3 regions of the Mesorhizobium sp. B2-5-7 genome follow, and region 3 is predicted to be linked to each of the others. Evidence: riboswitches for the same ligand, from Rfam matches in the RefSeq annotation. Region 3 holds a riboswitch; each other region holds the start of a gene.
What was found. Region 3 has a riboswitch for cobalamin ahead of FJ543_RS01315 (DUF1636 family protein). Riboswitches for the same ligand answer to the same signal wherever they lie in the genome.
Positions count from the first base shown of each region.

Region 1 (6,295 bases), on a different contig from region 3:
CACGGCCTCGCCATCGAAAGATTCGAAAACGATATCCCGGCTCGCTACCGCATAGGCGTGGGAGTCATGCGTCATTGTTGCCCCGTCCTGCATTTCCTGCCCGCCAGCAGGACCGCTTCCACCAACAACGCCTGTAAACTTTCAGGTCTTCCTTGGCAAGGTAACCTTTGCCGGCAACGCGGGACCATTTCCGGGTTCAGTCGAAAGCCGGGCGGATCAAGCCTCGATTTCAAGCGGCGACAATGGCTTGGAACAACAGGCCAGGATGAAGCCATCATCGATCTCATGATCGAGGATGCCGCCATTGTGGCTCATCTCGACGCTGCCGGAGACTTTCTTCACTTTGCAAGTTCCGCACAGGCCGAATTCGCAGGCGGCCGGTATTCGCACGCCCGAGGCGCGCGCCGTCTGCAGCACGGTCTGGCCGGCGACACAGTCGGCGTCGACATCCGAAAGCGCGAAGCGGATCGGCGTCGCGGCTTCGACGCAAATCGCCGCGCCGTCTTCAGCCGGCGAGGCAAACGGCGCTGGGATTTCCTCCATCGCCGGCGCGGCAAAGCTCTCTTGATGGTATTTTGCCATGTCGAACCCGGCGGCCTCCAGCATGCCGCGCACGGCGCGCATGAAAGGGTCGGGGCCGCAGCAGAAGATTTCGCGTTCGCGGAAATCGGGCGCCAGGAGCGGCAGCCGGATGGCGTCGATGCGGCCCATATGGCCGTACCAGCCCTCGCGGCTCGACCGCTCCTCGATCATGAAGCCGAGCGACAGCCCCGGCATATGGCCGCCGAGCAGTTCGAGTTCCTTGCGAAAGATGATCTCTTCCGGGCGCCGCGCGCAATTGACGAAGCCGACATCGGTCCATGGCGCGCAGTCGTTCAGCCAGCGCAGCATCGACATCATCGGCGTCACGCCCGAACCGGCCGAGATGAACAGGTATTTCGCCGCCGGGTGGCTGTGCAGCGAAAAGTCGCCGCCCGGTCCATAGGCCTTGACGTGCGAGCCGGGCGTCAGGTGATCGAACATCCAGCGTGTGCCGACGCTGCCCGCCTGCGCCTTCACCGTCACCGCGATCGAGAATGGCCGTGACGGCGATGATGACAGCGTGTAGGTGCGCATCAGCGGGCCGTCCGGTGTCGGCAATTCCAGCGTCACGAACTGGCCCGGCTTGTAGCGGAACCAGGTCTGGTTGTCGGAGCGGAAGGTGAAGGTCTTGACGTCGGGCGCCTCGTCGCTGACGCCGGTTACTTCCAGCACCTGCAGCCTGTCGTTCCACGGCGCCATCTGGTCGAGGTGGCGATAGAGGCCAAGATCAGTCATGGCGTTCATCCCTGCATACCTTTCATTTTGGGCGTGTCGTGATCCCAAAGCCGCTGCACAGTTTTGGCCGACATGCGCTAGGCGACACTGCGCAGAGCAGGCCGGCCGTCTTCGGAAAGCCGTGGGCCGATAAAGCGCGCGTACCAGTCGACGAACTGGATGACGCCGCCCTCGTGCAGCTCCGAATAGGGACCGGGCTCGTAGGCCGGCGACAGGATGCCGAAGGCATTTTCCTCGACGATGCGGCGGTCCTGGTCGTTGGTCTCGGTCCAGACATGGGTGAGTTCGGCGAGATCGTAGTCGACGCCTTCCACGGCATCCTTGTGGACCAGCCATTTGGTCGTAACCGCTGTTTCCGTGGCGCTGACCGGCAGCACGCGGAACGTCACCGCATGATCCACGAGGATATGGTTCCAGGTTGTCGGGTAGTGATAGTGCATCAGCGTGCCGATCCGGTCGGCCGAGACGCTGTCGGACAGGTTCTTCTTCACCGCCCGCTTGCCGGTCATCGTGTAGCTCTGGGCATCGCGCAGCAGCGGCGCGCGGGTGGCGCGGTATTGTCCGGCCGGGTCGATGCGAAACTTGCTGGGCAGGCCAACAGCTTCGCACTTCGCCCAGTGGGCCAGCATCTCCGGATCGCTGTCGGCGCCTTGCACGCCGGTCACGGTCGGCGCTTCCGGGAAGGTCTTGCACAGCTCAGGATGGTTGCCCGCGCAATGGTAGCATTCGCGGTTGTTTTCCCAGACCAGCTTCCAGTTGCCCTTCTCGATGATCGTGCTCTCGAAGGCGATCTTGGCCTCGCTCAGCCGGTGCGGCTGGAGATAGGGCTCGATCATCGCCTGCATCGGCGCGAAGTCGGCGGGCTCCTTGGCCAGGCAGATGAAGACATAGCCGGCGACGCTTTCGCAGGCGACCGGCTTGAGCCCGAACTGGCTCTTGTCGAACCCATCGGCCATCTGGCGGGCGAACAGCAGCCGGCCGTCGAGTTCGTAGGTCCACTGGTGATAGGGACACACCAGTTTGGCGGCCATGCCCTTGTCGGTGTTGCAGACGCGGCTGCCGCGATGGCGGCAGGAATTGTGGAAAGCGTTGATCTTGCCCTGCTGATCGCGCACCAGCACGACCGGATAGTCGCCGATCTGCACGGTGATGAAGCTGCCCGGCTTGGGCAACTCGCAATCATGGCCGATGAACAGCCAGTCGCGATACCAGATCAGTTCCATGTCAAGCTTGAAGTAGTCCGGGTCGGTATAGAAGGGCTGTTCCAGCGAAAGGCCCTGTCTGCGGCCGTTCAAAAGCCTCAGCATGTCGTTGCGCGCGTCCATGTCCTGTCCTCATTTTCAAGGACTGAACTGGTGGTGATGGAGGAAGGACTGGGCGCAAGCCGGCGAAGCCGGACAACACCATCCGCCCCTTGACCGCCCACCGCGATCAGTCGAGTTCTAGCGATCTCGGGCTGGTTTCCGGGCTCTGGAGTTGTCCTGGCGGACCATCGCGACACCTTCCCAGGCTTTCGCCCAGTGGTCTCCCGTTGCGACTTGAACTCCACCACCGTTGCGGGGGCAGCGCCGGAATCTGACCGGCTTCCCAATTCTCCGCTCCGTCGTCACGCAGCGGCACCTGAGATCGCTCGATCTAATCACGACAGGGTTTGCGACATCGGCACGAAAGCGACATCGCATCCATGCGGCGCGACACGTACGCGGGATCGTCCCGGCGCGGTTGCAGCGGGGGAATCGCCTCTTCTCGCCAGGCGCGCGGGCACAGTTTTCGACCCTCAGCCGGGCCGGAAAAGGGTTAATGGTTTCGAAAAGTGACTATTAGCAGAGTCTAAAATCGAACCGAACGGTTCGTTTCTGTTGACGGTGCGTGCAGGACGGTGTGAACGCCCAGCCTTCCGACACAGTTGGTGATCGGGTTATGATCTCAGACAACTATTTGATATCAAACGGAAAAATAAGACATGTAGAAGGCGTTGGTACAATTTCAAGTGGTGGAGTCATGGTCCACGCTGAACAACTTCGTGATTGGAAACGGCAAGGGGGCTCTCCCACATCGGGGCTGTCCGAACGACGCGATTTAATCCCAAGACACGCCGCTAGACGGACGGGAAAAATACTGGAGTACAAAAATGAAAAAGATCATTCTCACTGCCGCCGCCCTTCTGGCTATTTCCGGCAGCGCCTTCGCTAGCAGCGACCATTATGGTTCGAACGCCGCGACCCCCACGGCTACTGTCGACAGCTCCTACACCGCTTCGACTAAGAAGTCGGAGCCGGCTGCCCAGACGCCTGTGACGGGCGCCGACCACAACCTCTTCGGCAACAATTAATAGCGATCCCCGGCACGCGGCGGGTGACCCTGCCGCGCTGGTGGACCCTACAAATTCAGGAGTATTAAAATGAACAAGATCCTCATTGCTGCCGCTGCCGTTCTGGCTCTCTCCGGCAGCGCTTTCGCCGGCAGCGACAACTATGGCTCCAACGGCGCCAACCAGGCTGCTGCCGCTTCGACCGACAATTCGAACACCGCGTCGATCGGCAAGTCGGCTCCGGCCACCTCGGCGCCTGTCCAGCAGGGCAGCGACCGCAACCTCTTCGGCCATTAACGGCCATCCCACGGCCGGTGGGCTCTGGCCCGCCGGTCCGCGGGACTTCCAAAATTCAGGAGTACCTAAAATGAACAAGATCCTCATTGCCGCCGCCGCCGTTCTGGCCGTCTCCGGCAGCGCCTTCGCCGGCAGCGACAATTATGGCTCCAACGGCGTCAACCAGCCCACTGCTTCGTCGACTGTCAATGTCGATACGTCGCATACAGGTGCGATCCGCAACAGCGATTCGCCTGTCTACAAGCTGCTCAACTCGTCCGGCGACGTGCAGAAGCCGGCCCATCAGGGTGCCGATCGCAATCTCTTCGGCAACAACTAACCAGCCTGTGCAGACAAGAACAGCGGCGGGCCAGGCCCGCCGCTCTTGTTCTTTCATTACCGGACGGCCGTCTTCAGGCCGCCTTTGCTTCCGCTTCGTGGAGGGCAAAGGAGCGACCATCGGCATCGAAGATATGGAGATCGCCGGCATTGGCGGTCAGCCGCAGCGTCGAGCCGCGCTTGACCTCGACATTGCCCGGCAGCTTGGTCACCAGCGGCAGGTCGGCCCGGCCGATATCGACATAGACCAGCTGGACCTCGCCAAGCTGTTCGAGATAATCGACGGTCCCCTCGAACAGATAATCCGCACCGCTGGCGATCGCGAGATCTTCCGGCCGTACGCCGAAGCTGACCGCCGCTCCCTTTGCCGAAGCAGGTGTCGCGATCGGCACCGTCGCCTTGCGGCCGCCGACATGGCTGACGATGGTCGGATTGCCCGTCTTGTCGACCGTCGCCGGCAGGATGTTCATGGCCGGCGAGCCGATGAACTGGGCGACGAAGAGGTTGCCGGGGTTCTTGTAGAGTTCCATGGGCGTGCCGACCTGCTCGATGTGCCCGTCCTTCAGCACGACGATGCGGTCGGCCAGCGTCATCGCCTCGACCTGGTCGTGCGTGACGTAGATCATGGTCGTGTTGGGCATCGATTCCTTGAGCTTGGCGATCTCGATGCGCGTCGCAACGCGCAATGCGGCGTCAAGGTTCGACAGCGGTTCGTCGAACAGGAACACCTTCGGATTGCGCACGATGGCGCGGCCGATGGCGACGCGCTGCCGCTGGCCGCCCGACATCGCCTTGGGCAGACGGTCGAGATATTTGGTCAGCTGCAGGATCTCGGCGGCTTGCCGAACCCTTTTGTCGATCTCGGCCTTGCTTTCCCCACCGATCTTCATCGAGAAGGCCATGTTGTCGTAGACGGTCATGTGGGGGTAGAGGGCATAGGACTGGAACACCATGGCGATGCCGCGCTTCGAGGGTGGCACGTCGTTGACCACCTGGCCGTCGATCTTGAGTTCACCCGACGTGATTTCCTCGAGCCCGGCGATCGAGCGCAGCAAGGTCGACTTGCCGCAGCCCGACGGGCCGACGAAGACTATGAACTCGCCCGATTTGATGTCGAGGTCAATGCCGTGGAGAATGTTAAGATTGCCATAGGACTTCTTCACTTGTCTCAAATTGACATCGGCCATTGGTTTCCTCCAGTGATTCCTCGGATGTTTCAGCCTATGCGTCCGAACCAGGCGCCATAGCCGCCGAGCTCGACCGACCCGGTGCTCGCCTGCCCGGAGAGCCCGTGTCCCGGCAAAGGTTGCAGGGTTCGGTTGCCGAGGTCAACCTTCGCCGGCCTTGCGCCCAGATTGAAGACGCAGACGATCTCCTCATTGCCCGACCGGCGGGTGAAGGCGACGGTGTCGCCCTGGCTTTCGATGAAGGCGATGTCCCCCTTGGCCAGCGCCGGATGGGCGCGGCGGAAAGAAAGAAAGCGCCGGTAATGCTCAAGCAGGGAGGTTTCGTCGCCTTGCTGCACGTTGACCGCCTGCGGCAGATGCTCGGCCGGTACCGGCAACCAGGGTTTTGCCTGGGAGAAGCCGCCATTCCTTGCATTGCCATCCCACACCATGGGCGTGCGGCAGCCGTCGCGGCCCTTGAATTCAGGCCAGAAACGGATGCCGTAGGGATCCTGCAGATCCTCGAAGCGCAGGTCGGCCTCGCCGAGGCCGAGTTCTTCGCCCTGGTAGATGCAGACCGAACCGCGCAGCGACATCAGCAATGCCGAGATGACCTTGAGATAGGCCGACGGGTCCGCCTCGTCGGCGGCCCAGCGCGAGGCCGGTCGCATCACGTCATGGTTGGAAAACGCCCAGCACGACCAGCCGTCGCTGGCCACCCGGCCAAAAGCTTCCAGCACCGAGCGGACCTTGGCGGCGCTGATCTTTTCCGGCGCCAGGAAGTCGAAGGAATAGCACATATGCACGCGCTTGCCGCCGGCGGTATAGGCGGCGACCACGTCCAGCCCGCGTTGCGAATCGCCGACTTCGCCGACCGCGGCGGTCG
Region 1 covers NZ_VFUO01000003.1:270,005-276,299, reverse strand. Annotated here, with positions in the region: gene FJ543_RS15170 (PqqD family peptide modification chaperone) at 1-75, opposite strand, end outside; gene FJ543_RS15165 (hybrid-cluster NAD(P)-dependent oxidoreductase) at 217-1,317, opposite strand; gene FJ543_RS15160 (aromatic ring-hydroxylating dioxygenase subunit alpha) at 1,395-2,642, opposite strand; cobalamin riboswitch at 2,754-2,956, opposite strand; gene FJ543_RS15155 (DUF680 domain-containing protein) at 3,449-3,649, shown strand; gene FJ543_RS15150 (DUF680 domain-containing protein) at 3,719-3,925, shown strand; gene FJ543_RS15145 (DUF680 domain-containing protein) at 3,996-4,244, shown strand; gene ugpC (sn-glycerol-3-phosphate ABC transporter ATP-binding protein UgpC) at 4,318-5,430, opposite strand; gene FJ543_RS15135 (alpha-glucosidase) at 5,460-6,295, opposite strand, start outside.
Region 1: linked by a shared signal. The riboswitch ahead of FJ543_RS15160 (aromatic ring-hydroxylating dioxygenase subunit alpha) and the one ahead of FJ543_RS01315 (DUF1636 family protein) in region 3 are both predicted to bind cobalamin.

Region 2 (6,295 bases), on a different contig from region 3:
GAACTGGTCAACGACGACGGCACCGTCAAGCGCGGCCCGCAGGTCGCGGCTTTCGCCGAGGAGCATGGCCTCAAGCAGGTATCGGTCGCCGACCTCATCGCTTACCGGCAGCGCAAGGAGACCCTGGTCGAGCGCGTCGCCTGCTCCGACATCGAGACGCTGGGTGGCAAGGCCCAGGTCTTCACCTACACGCTGCCCTGGGACACGATGCATCACGTCGCCATCGTCTTCGGCGACATCCGCGATGGCGAGGAGGTGCCGGTGCGGCTGCATTCGGAGGATGTGGTGACCGACGTGTTCGGAACCAGCCACCGGCTCGACGGCATCATGAAGGCGATGGGCGAACGCAAGCGCGGCGTCATCGTCTATCTCAGGGAAGGCTCGGTCGGCGTTGCCCACCAGGAGCGCAACCGGCCGGCGCCAGGCGACCGCGAGGACCATGAAGAGGCGCGCCGGCGCGAGAGCGAATGGCGCGAGATCGGCCTTGGCGCCCAGATCCTGAAGGACCTCGGCATTTCCTCGATCAACCTGATTGCCTCGCGCGAGCGCCACTATGTCGGCCTCGAAGGCTTTGGCATCCACATCGCTAAGACCGAGATCATCTGAGCTCGACAAACCCCGCCTGTCACTCGGCCGGGATTGCCGCCTCGCATCGTTCCAACTCGCATTCGTGGGTGGCGAGGCTGCGCTGGCCGAGCAGCACCGTGATCAGCGCGATAGCGCCTGACGTCACCGAGACCCAGAATCCGTTCTGGGCGCCGAATGCATCCACCACGGCGCCGGCGGCGAAGGAGCCCAGCGCCATGCCGATGCCGATCCCGGTGGTTACCCAGGTGATGCCTTCGGTCAGCATCGCTTCCGGGACATGCCGCTCGATCAGGCCGAAGGCGGTGATGAAGGTCGGCGAGATCGCCACGCCACTGATGAAGACAGTCAGCGCGAGCGCTGGCACGGTGCTGGCGGTAAGCGGCAGCAGTGTGCCGAGCGCGACCAAGGCAACCGCGATGGCGAGCTGGCGCTGCAGCGGTGCTTTCAGGTTGAGCGCGCCGATGATGATGCCGAGCACGAAGGAGCCCAGCGCATAGACGCCGATGACGAGACTGGCAGTGCCCGGCTGGCCGAGTTCCTTGGTGATCGCCACTGTGCTCACCTCCGTCGTCGCGAAGGTCGCGCCGATGAAGATCATGGCGAAGGTGATGATTTGAACCGGCCCCAGGCGGATTGCCGAGCCGCTGGAGCCATGGTCCACCGGCCGCACTTGCGGCTCGGTCGAACGCTGCAGAATGAAGGCTGTCGAGCCCAAGGCGAGGAACAGCGTGCTGACGAGCACGCCCGCTTCCGGGAACAGCGCGGCGCTGAGGCCCACAGATAGCGATGCGCCGGCGATATAGACCAGTTCGTCCGCCGCCGACTCGAAGGCGAAGGCGGTGTTCATCTCGGACCGGCCCCGGAAAATCTCGGTCCAGCGCGCCCGCACCATGGCCGGCATGCTTGGCATTGCCGCGGCCAGCAGCGCCGACGCGAACAGCGTCCATACCGGCCAGTCTTGATTGGCCGATGCGATCAGGGCCGCGAATGCGAGCACGGAGATGATGGTGGTGGGTACGACAACCCGCGTCTGGCCGAGGCGGTCGACCAACCTCGATATTTGCGGCGCCAGGAAGGCATTGGCCAAGGCGAATGTCGCCGAAACCGCACCCGCCAGCCAGTATTCGCCACGCGTCTGCGACAGCATCGCCACGATGCCGATCGGCGCCATGGCGATCGGCAGGCGCGCCATGAAGCCGGCGGCGGCAAAGCCCGTGGCTCCGGGAGCGCGAAAGATTTCCGAATAGGGGTTTTGCATGATCCTGTTCCTCGACAAGGGGCGATTCGACAATTACATACGAGACGTATAAGTGTTAAATAGAGCATACGTCGCGTATGTCAATTGGCATACGGAGCGTATGTAAGTAAGGCCAGAAGCATGCATCGACCGCGCAAGGAGATGATCGCCGAGACACGCGCCAAGCTGATCGCCGCGGCGCGCCAGGCTTTCGGCACCATCGGCTATGCCGAAGCGTCGATGGATGATTTCACCGCGTCGGCCGGGCTGACGCGCGGCGCCCTTTACCATCACTTCGGCGACAAGAAGGGACTGCTTGAGGCGGTTATCGCCGAAATCGACGCGGAAATGGCGGCCCGGGTGAATGAGGTCGCGTCGCGGGCGCCGACCCGCTGGCAGCATTTCGTCGACGAATGCACCACCTATATCGAAATGGCGCTGGAGCCGGAAATCCAGCGCATCATGTTCCGGGATGGTCCGGCTGTGCTGGGCGATCCGGCACTGTGGTCGAATGCCAATGCCTGCGTCGGTTCAATGACCGATCATCTGACAGCGCTGCAGCGGGAAGGGGTGGTCGTCCCCGGCGTCGACCCGGAGTCGGCAGCGCGGCTGATCAATGGGGCGAGCAGCCAGGCCGCGCAGCGCATCGCCAATTCGCAAGATCCCGAAACGACATCGAAGATGGTGGTGGCCGCGTTCAAGCAATTGCTCGAAGGCCTGCTGAAAAAGCCGGAAGCGCTTTCAAGATGAACCACCATGGCAGTCCCGCCACTGCCTGCAATTGACAATAGCCGGTTTGAGCGCATCCTCCGCAGCCATCTCTGAGGGGAGATTCGGGGCATGTGGGATTTCGATATCGGCAGGTCGGTGTCCATCATGATGCGGACCTGGCCTTTCATTGTCTTTCGCATGATCGTCTATTTCGGCATCACGCTGGCCTACATCGTGGCCACCGGCACCGGCGCCTCCGTCGGCTATGGCGTCGGCCATATTTCTACCGATCCCGACGGACCATTGTCTTTTGCGATGTGGGGCGGCGTGGTCGGTTTCGGCATCGTCTCGATCGCCGTCTACTGGATCCGCGAATACATCCTCTACGTCGTTAAGGCGGGCCATATCGCCGTCATGGTGCATCTGATCGACGGCCATGATATTCCCAACGGCCAGAACCAGATCGCCTACGCGAAAGAGGTCGTGACCGAGCGTTTTGCCGAGGCCAACATCCTTTTCGTCGTCGACCAATTGGTCAAGGGCGCCATACGCGCCATCACCGGCCTGCTCGGCGGCATCGCGGCCTTCCTGCCCATTCCTGGCCTGAGCGGCCTGGTTTCGTTCCTCAACACGGTGATTCGCCTGTCGCTGACCTATGTCGACGAGATCATTCTCGGCTACAACATCCGCATCAGTTCGTCCTCGCCGTTCGAAACCGCGCGCCAAGGCGTTGTGCTCTACGCCCAGAACGGCAAGACCATGGTCAAGAATGCCGTCTGGCTAGGGGTCATCATGTGGGGCATGTCGTTTGTGATTTTCCTGCTGATGCTGGCTCCGGCAGCCGCTATTCTTTACGTCATGCCCGGGCAGCTCGCCGGCTGGGCTTTCGTGCTGGCAATCGTCTTTGCCTGGGCTTTCAAGGCGGCCTTCATCGAGCCGTTCGCCATTGCCTGCCTGATGCAGGTCTATTTCAAGACCATCGAGGGTCAGGTGCCCGATGCCGCCTGGGACGCCAGGCTGGCCGAAGCCTCGTCGAAGTTCAGGGAACTCAAGGACAAGGCACTGGCTTCTTTCGGTGGCTCACGGTGGGGCACTGCCGGCGCGACGAGCTGATCAACCGGGCTGGCGGGCGCACCGGCGACGGTGCCGAGGCGCGCCACTGCTGATTTGAGCGGCGCTTCGCCTTGCCCGCGAAAAGTCTCGCTCATGATAAGCTCGGGCAACGGCAGCCGCCGGCCCCAGCCGTGTGTTTCGAGATCCGGCTTCGGTGCGAACTCGGAAACACGGCCGACGCAGAGATAGGCGATCGGTGTCACCTGATCGGGAATGGCCAGCAAGCTTTTCAGCGCTTGCGCCTCGATGATGCTGACCCAGCCGACGCCAACGCCTTCGGCGCGTGCCGCCAGCCAGAAATTCTGCACCGCGCAGACCGTGCTGTAGAGATCCATCTCCGGATTGTGCCAGCGCCCCAGCGGCGAGCCTTTCGAGCGTTCGCGGTCGCAGGTGATGCAGATGTTGAGCGCGCTTTCGCAAATGCCTTCGAGCTTGAGCTTGCGGTAGAGCGCCTGCCGTTCTGCCTCGATTTCAGGCAGTTCCCGTTCTCGCGCGGCCAGGAACAGGTCGCGCACTTCCGCCCGCCGCGCGGCATCGCGAATGACGATGAAATTCCAAGGTTGCATGAAGCCGACCGATGGCGCGTGGTGGGCGGCAAGCAGCAGCCGCGCCAGCACCTCGTCGTCGATGGCCTCCGATGTAAAATGGCTGCGGACGTCGCGCCGCGTGAAGATGGCGCGGTAAACAGCGTCGCGCGCAATCTGGTCAAATCCATCGCCCATTGGAGCGGTCATAGCTTCCGGCATCGCTTGTCCCCTTGCGATTGCAATCGATGTCATCCGCCTGACCATGCGGATGACGATGCCTGCCCGGCCGGTCTTCTGGCTCGGGATCAACCCGCGTCCGGTGCCTTCCCGTCATCGACAGTGGCATTTACCGGCGCGGTCCCCCTCACAGCGTTGGGCACGCCACGGAGTTCAACCGTGTTCCCGATTCTCCCGCCAGGGCATTTGCAGCCAAGTGGAATCACTTGGCGTCGCAAAATGCGGCTAAAACAAACAGACCGGCAGGCACCAGGCAGTAGCGGCAGTCTTACTCCGAAGGGCCGGCGACGCCAATGCCCGCAGCGACATGAATGGACGCAGGTTCGATTTTCCCCAGCGATCAAGCTGCAACGCATGGCCATCACGGCGCCGGGGCACTAGATAGGGGGCATGGCCACCCGTCTCTACACGCACCCGATCTTTCTCGAACACATCACCCCGCCCGGTCACCCCGAGCGGCCCGACCGCCTGCGCGCCATAGAGCGCGTGCTCGACGACGAAGCTTTTGCCGCGCTTGACCGCGTCGAGGCACCGCAAGGCGACGAGGCGACCATCCTCTACGCGCATCCCGCCGATTTCGTCGCGCGTGTCCGCGCCGCCATCCCCGACGAAGGCATTGCCCGCATCGACGCAGACACCACCGCCAGCCCGAAAAGCTGGCAGGCGGTGATTACGGCGATCGGTGCCGCCAATGCCGCCGTCGACGACGTCTTTGCGGGCCGCGCCGACAACGTCTTCGTCGCCGCCCGTCCGCCCGGCCACCATGCCGAAAAGACCACGGCCATGGGCTTCTGCTTCTTCAACACGGCGGCAATCGCAGCGCGCCATGCGCAGAAGAAGCACGGCGCCGAGCGTGTCGCCGTCGTCGACTGGGACGTGCACCACGGCAACGGCACGCAGGATATTTTTTGGGACGATCCCTCGGTGCTCTATTGCTCGACGCACCAGATGCCGCTTTATCCCGGCACGGGCGCGAAGAGTGAGACCGGCGCCGGCAACATCGTCAATGCGCCGCTGGCGCCTCGGACCGGCAGCGAGGTGTTTCGCGATGCGTTCCTGTCGCGCGTGCTGCCGGCACTCGACAATTTCGCGCCGGATCTGATTATCATTTCGGCCGGCTTCGACGCGCACCATCGCGACCCGCTGGCGGAAATCAATCTGACCGAGAACGATTTCGACTGGGCGACCGGCCAGCTGATGCAGCGCGCCGCAATCCACGGCGGCAACCGGCTCGTCAGCCTGCTCGAGGGCGGCTACGATCTGCAGGGATTGGCATTTTCGGTCGCCGCCCATGTCGGGCGACTGATGAAAGGATGAATGATGACCGGTGAGATCAACGAAGACGTCAAGGCGATGAGCTTTGAACAGGCACTCGACGCACTGGAGAAGATCGTCGATGATCTGGAGCGTGGCGACGTACCGCTCGACCAGTCGATCCGGATTTACGAGCGCGGCGAGGCGCTGAAGGTTCATTGCGACCGGCTGCTGAAGGCCGCCGAGGACAAGGTCGAGAAGATCAGGCTGTCGCGCGACGGCAAGCCGGTTGGAACCGAGCCGCTCGACGCGGACTGAGGTCCGGAGCAGCCTTATCGGTTTTTGGACACGATCATCATTGAGGATACAGTTCGTCCCGATTGAAACGGACAAGAGGAGATACGGAAGCGATGTGCAGAAACATCAAGACCCTGTTCAATTTTGATCCGCCGGCAACCAACGACGAAGTCCGCGACGCGGCACTGCAGTTTGTCCGCAAGCTGAGCGGCACGACGCGGCCTTCTGCCAAGAACCAGCATGCGTTCGATCATGCGGTCGAAGCCATCGCGGCATCCGCACGCGAATTGCTCGATTCCCTCGAAACCCACCAGCATCCTCGCAATCGCGA
Region 2 covers NZ_VFUO01000006.1:415,851-422,145, forward strand. Annotated here, with positions in the region: gene ribB (3,4-dihydroxy-2-butanone-4-phosphate synthase) at 1-606, shown strand, start outside; gene FJ543_RS25950 (MFS transporter) at 626-1,846, opposite strand; gene FJ543_RS25955 (TetR/AcrR family transcriptional regulator) at 1,967-2,575, shown strand; gene FJ543_RS25960 (hypothetical protein) at 2,666-3,649, shown strand; partial or broken gene bluB (5,6-dimethylbenzimidazole synthase) at 3,766-4,440, opposite strand; cobalamin riboswitch at 4,443-4,625, opposite strand; gene FJ543_RS25970 (histone deacetylase family protein) at 4,804-5,730, shown strand; gene FJ543_RS25975 (exodeoxyribonuclease VII small subunit) at 5,734-5,985, shown strand; gene FJ543_RS25980 (DUF2277 domain-containing protein) at 6,078-6,295, shown strand, end outside.
Region 2: linked by a shared signal. The riboswitch ahead of bluB (5,6-dimethylbenzimidazole synthase) and the one ahead of FJ543_RS01315 (DUF1636 family protein) in region 3 are both predicted to bind cobalamin.

Region 3 (6,295 bases):
CTTGGGCGGCACCACCTTGCCGTCGAGGTTCGACACCGGGCCGGTGCTTTCCTTGCCGAGCAAGAGATCGATGCACTGGCGCATGATCCGTGCCGACTGGCGCATTTCTTCCATGCGCACGAGGTAGCGGTCGAAACAGTCACCATTCTTGCCGACAGGAATGTCGAAATCCATTTCCGAATAGCATTCATAGGGCTGCGACTTGCGCAGGTCCCACGGCGAGCCCGAACCACGGACCATGACGCCCGAAAAGCCCCAGGCCCAGGCGTCGGCCAGCGAGACGATGCCGATGTCGACATTGCGCTGCTTGAAAATGCGGTTGCCGGTGAGCAGCCTGTCGAGATCGTCGAGCGATTTCAGGAAAGGGTCGATCCACTTGCCGATGTCCTCGACCAGCTGGCGCGGCAGGTCCTGGTGGACGCCGCCCGGACGGAAATAGGCCGCATGCATGCGCGAGCCCGAGGCGCGCTCATAGAACACCATCAGCTTTTCGCGCTCGACGAAGCCCCACAGCGGCGGCGTCAGCGCGCCGACGTCCATGGCTTGCGTCGTCACATTGAGGATGTGCGACATGATACGGCCGATTTCGCAATAGAGCACGCGGATCAGCTGGCCGCGCCTCGGCACCTCGATGCCGAGCAGGCGCTCGGCGGCCAGCGCGAAGGCGTGCTCCTGGTTCATCGGCGCGCAATAATCGAGCCGGTCGAGATAAGGCAGCGCCTGCAGATAGGTTTTTGCCTCGATCAGCTTCTCCGTACCGCGATGCAAGAGCCCGATATGCGGATCGACGCGGTCGACGACTTCGCCGTCCAACTCCAGCACGAGGCGCAAAACGCCGTGCGCGGCAGGGTGTTGAGGTCCGAAGTTGATGTTAAAGTTGCGGACGGAGGTTTCAGCCATTACTGCTTTGCCTTCTCATCCCCTGGCAGCACGTAATCCGTGCCTTCCCATGGGGACAGAAAATCGAAATTGCGGAATTCCTGCTTCAGTTCCACCGGCTCGTAGATGACGCGCTTGGCTTCGTCGTCGTAACGCACTTCGACGAAACCGGTGAGCGGGAAATCCTTGCGCAGCGGATGGCCTTCGAAACCGTAGTCGGTCAGCAGGCGGCGCAGGTCCGGGTGGCCCGAAAACAGCACGCCATAGAGATCGTAGGTTTCGCGCTCGAACCAGTCGGCGCCGGGATAGACGCCGGTGATCGAAGGCACCATCGTCTCCTCGTCGGCCTGCACCTTGATGCGAATGCGCACATTCTGCTTCGGCGAAAGCAGGTGATAGACGACGTCGAAGCGCTTGGCCCGCGACGGATAGTCGGCACCGCAGACATCGATGATCGAGATGAACTGGCAGCGCGCATCGTCGCGCAGGAAGGTCATCACCTCGATCAGGTTTTGAGGCTCGACGTGAACGGTGAGCTCGCCATAGGCGAATACCGCATCGCCGAAGCGGCCAGGCAGCTTCTCGCCGAGATAGGTCGACAGTTCGCTTAAGGAGGCGGCCATGGATTTACCGTTCGATCGTGCCGGTGCGGCGGATCTTCTTCTGCAGCAGAAGAATGCCATAGAGCAGGGCTTCGGCGCTCGGCGGGCAGCCGGGCACATAGATGTCGACCGGCACGACGCGGTCGCAGCCGCGTACCACCGAATAGGAATAGTGATAGTAGCCGCCGCCATTGGCGCAGGAGCCCATCGAGATGACGTAGCGCGGCTCCGGCATCTGGTCGTAGACCTTGCGCAGCGCCGGCGCCATCTTGTTGGTCAGCGTGCCGGCGACGATCATGATGTCGGACTGGCGCGGAGACGCCCGCGGCGCGACACCGAACCGCTCCGAATCGTAGCGCGGCATCGAGGTGTGGATCATCTCGACCGCGCAGCAAGCCAGACCGAAGGTCATGAACATCAGCGAGCCGCTGCGCGCCCAGGTGATCAGCGCCTCGGTCGAGGTGACCAGAAAACCCTTGTCGGCAAGCTCATTGTTGATTTCGAGGAAGAAGGGATCGTCCTCCCCCACCGGCCTGCCGGTGTTGGGATCGATAATACCTTTGGGCTTCGGCGCGACGAGGGTGCCTGAACTGTCGTTCAATCCCATTCCAGCGCTCCTTTTTTCCATTCATAGGCAAAGCCGATGGTCAGCACTGCCAAAAACACCATCATTGACCAGAAACCGAGCATGCCGATCTTCGAGAAGGACACTGCCCAGGGGAAGAGGAAGGCAACTTCCAGGTCGAATATAATGAACAGGATCGACACCAGGTAGAAGCGGATGTCGAATTTCATGCGGGCATCGTCGAACGAGTTGAAACCGCACTCGTAGGCGGAAAGCTTTTCGGGATCGGGGTTGCGATACGCCACCAGGAACGGAGCCGCCAGCAGCGCCAGGCCGACGACCAGTGCCACGCCGATAAACAGGACGATGGGCAGGTACGAACTGAGAAGTGCGTTCATGCAGCGGCTTTCCGTTGGCGCCAATCCACTTTGACTACAGCACCGAACCTTAATGCGGAAGCGTGACAGATTAACCGCTGAACCGTTTTAAGGGGCCTATGCTGCAACGCGGCGAGGGTTAGCGCAGCACTTCCAGCGAAGCAAGTCAAACCTTGTTCAAAACACCGAGCTGGACGGCATTCCGGGAGAAACTGGTCCCATCCGCTCCTGTTTGATTTCCTTCGCTTTTAACTCCACTTTTCTCTCCTGACAGGGTTGCCGCCAAAACCCTGCTAGCATGGACGGGAATCACGCCGGCAATGACGCCAGACAGGTCCATCAGGGACGCATACGCATGAAGGAAAAGATCTCGCTTGCCGCCGCGCGGCGCATCGCGCTCGCCGCCCAGGGATTTCTCGATCCCCGCCCCGCCGGCACGCCGGACCGCCGCCATTTCGCCCGCGTTCTGTCTCGCACCGGCCTGTTGCAGATCGATTCCGTCAGTGCGGTGGTGCGCGCTCATTACATGCCGCTCTATTCGCGTCTCGGCCCCTATCCCCTCGCTTTGCTCGACAACGCCGCCGTGACGCGCAAGCGCACCGTCTTCGAATATTGGGCGCATGAAGCCTCGTTCCTGCCGGTCGAGACCTACCCACTGATGCGCTGGCGCATGCAGCGCGCCGAGCAAGGCGATGAAATGTATCTGGGGCTGGCCAAATGGGGCCGCGAGCACGCAGCCTATATAGAAGAGATCTACCGCGAGGTCGTCGCGCGCGGGCCGATCGCCGCTTCGGCGCTCGAAGGCCAGAAAGGCTCCGGTGGCTGGTGGGGTTGGAGCCATGCCAAGCACGCCTTCGAATGGCTGTTCTGGGCCGGGCGCATCACCACCGCGCACCGGCGCGGCTTCGAGCGCTTTTACGACCTGCCGGAGCGCGTGCTGCCGCAGGCGATCCTCGATCTGCCGGTACCGACGCCTGAGGACGCGCATCGCGAATTGCTGCGCATTTCCGCCCGTGCCCATGGCGTGGCGACATCAGGCGACCTGCGCGATTATTTTCGACTCTCGCCGGCCGACATGAAAGGCCGGCTGGAGGAACTGGTCGAGCTCGGCGACTTGCTGCCGGTCCGTGTCGAGGGCTGGGACAAGCCGGCTTACCTTCACAAGGACGCCCGTATCCCGCGCAAGATCGAGGCCCGCGCTCTGCTGGCGCCGTTCGATCCGGTCGTCTTCGAGCGTTCGCGCTCGGAGCGGCTGTTCGACTTCCATTACCGCATCGAAATCTACACGCCGGCCGACAAGCGCCAATACGGCTACTATGTCCTGCCTTTCCTGCTCGGCGACAGGATCGTGGCGCGCGTCGACCTCAAGGCTGACCGGCCGGCCAGTGTCCTGCGCGTCCATGCCGCCTACGCCGAGCCCGGCACACCGCCCGAAACCGCAGCCCAGCTCTTCGAGGAATTGAAGCAGATGCAGGGCTGGCTTGGCCTCGAGCGCATGGAAATAACGCCTGCCGGCGACCTCGGCCCGGCGCTGTCCGACATCGCGGTGTCGTAAGCTCGCGTTGACACCGCTGCCCGCAAGAGCCTAAATCCCATCCAGACGGTCTCCTCTCGGCAAAGGGAGGAGCCAAGAGGGAATGCGGTGCGGGATTGAAGATCCCAAATCCGCGGCTGTCCCCGCAACTGTGAGCGAAGAGCCAAGGCCGAAAGCCACTGGGATTGTCCCGGGAAGGCGGCTACCCAAGGCGATGACCCGCGAGCCAGGAGACCTGCCGTCTGGAATGCAAGAGTCCGATCGCCTGGCGGGTTTTCCGGGCAAGGAGCCTGATGTGGATCGCGACAGCAGTTTTTCGGCTGAAACAACCGACATTTCGTCCGGCGGGAATCATCCCCTGGCCGGCATCACGGTCATTGTCTGCGCTTCCTGTCGCGACGAGACCGGCTCCGACGCCCATCCCCGGGCCGGCGAACTTTTGGCCGAAGATACGCGCCAAGCCGCCTCGGGCGAGAAGATTCGCATCCGCACGGTCGAATGCCTCGGCAATTGCAAGCGCCGCCTGAGCGCCGCGATCCTGCGCGACGGCTGCTGGAGCTATGTGTTCGGCGATCTGACCGCGAGCAGCGGCGCCGATCTGGTCACCGGCGCGAAACTCTTCGCCACCTCGAGCGACGGCCTCATTCCCTGGCGGGGCAGGCCCGATAGCCTCAAGCGCGGCCTCGTTGCCCGCATCCCTCCCCTCGACATGCTGAAAGACTGATCATGACAACATCTCTGTCCCGCGTTCCCTGCACCGTCGTCACCGGCTTCCTCGGCGCCGGCAAGACGACACTGGTCCGCCATCTCCTGGAAAATGCCGGCGGCAAGCGGATTGCCATCATCGTCAACGAGTTCGGCGACATCGGCATCGACGGCGAGATCCTCAAGGGATGCGGCATCGACACCTGCCCAGAGGAAAACATCGTCGAACTGGCCAATGGCTGTATCTGCTGCACCGTGGCCGATGATTTCGTGCCGGCGCTCGACCAGATCCTGTCGCTGACGCCTAAGGTCGACCATATCCTGATCGAAACCTCGGGCCTCGCTCTGCCCAAACCGCTGGTCCAGGCTTTCCAGTGGCCGACGGTGAAGAGCCGCGTAACGGTCGATGGCGTCATCGCCGTGGTCGACGGTCCCGCACTGGCGGAAGGCCGCGTCGCCAACGACATGGACGCCCTGCAGGCGCAGCGCGCGCAGGACGAGAGCCTCGACCATGACGACCCGGTCGAGGAAGTGTTCGAGGACCAGATTGCCTGCGCCGACCTGATCATCCTGTCGAAGAGCGACCTGATGGATGCCGCCGGTTCAGCCCGCGCCAACGCCATTATCAACGAACACTCCGCCCGCGCCGTGAAGATCGTGCCGACGTCTCATGGCAAGGTCGATCCCTCGGTGCTGCTCGGGCTCGGTCTCGCCGTCGAGGACGACATCGAGAACCGCAAGTCCCACCATGACGGCGCATTCGATCACGAGCATGACGACTTCGACACGTTCATCGTCGACATTCCCTCGATCGCCAATCCCGATGAGCTGGCAAAGCGCGTCGCCGCGGCCGCCGAACAGGAAAACGTGCTGCGCGTGAAAGGCTTCGTCGAGGTCGGCGGCAAACCGATGCGGCTCCTGCTGCAGGCCGTCGGCCCGCGCGTCAATCATTACTACGACCGCGCCTGGACCGCCGGGGACGACCGCCGCTCGCGCCTCGTCGTCATTGGCCTCAAGGGGCTGAACCGCCCGGCGATCGAACGTATCCTCGCCGGCTGATTTTCAGGCCCGGGCCGCGATGCACATCCTCACCACGACCTCCGCCTCGCTCGACGATCTCGCCGAGCCCGTCGACCTCAGGCAGGCGCCGGCGGATATCGTGGCCCTGTCCTTCACCGACAGCGATCTCGCCGGACTGGCTGCGGCGTGGAAGGCCGATGCCGGTCGCCTGCCCTCGATGCGGCTGGCCGCACTGCGCGACCTGCGCCATCCCATGTCCGTCGACCTCTGGATAGACTGCGTCGCCCGCCACGCCAAAATCATCCTGGTGCGCATCCTCGGCGGCTACGACTGGTGGCGCTATGGCTGCGACCAACTGGCGGTGATTGCCCGCGAACGCGGCATCAAACTGGCGCTGCTTCCCGGTGAAAGCCATGACGAGGATCTCAGGCTGATCGAAGCCTCGACGCTGCCGCGCGCCGAACTGGACGGCCTGCTCGGCTATTTCCGCGAGGGCGGCCCGGCCAATATGAGCACGCTGGTGCGGATGCTGGCGAGATTGGCCGGACAGGACACGCCCGTCGCCAACCCGGTCAGCGTGCCGAAGGCCGGTTACTATCAGGCTGGATTGGGG
Region 3 covers NZ_VFUO01000001.1:273,421-279,715, reverse strand. Annotated here, with positions in the region: gene FJ543_RS01340 (NADH-quinone oxidoreductase subunit D) at 1-900, opposite strand, end outside; gene FJ543_RS01335 (NADH-quinone oxidoreductase subunit C) at 900-1,502, opposite strand; gene FJ543_RS01330 (NADH-quinone oxidoreductase subunit B) at 1,507-2,088, opposite strand; gene FJ543_RS01325 (NADH-quinone oxidoreductase subunit A) at 2,079-2,444, opposite strand; gene FJ543_RS01320 (winged helix-turn-helix domain-containing protein) at 2,779-3,978, shown strand; cobalamin riboswitch at 4,008-4,215, shown strand; gene FJ543_RS01315 (DUF1636 family protein) at 4,253-4,681, shown strand; gene cobW (cobalamin biosynthesis protein CobW) at 4,684-5,721, shown strand; gene FJ543_RS01305 (cobaltochelatase subunit CobN) at 5,741-6,295, shown strand, end outside.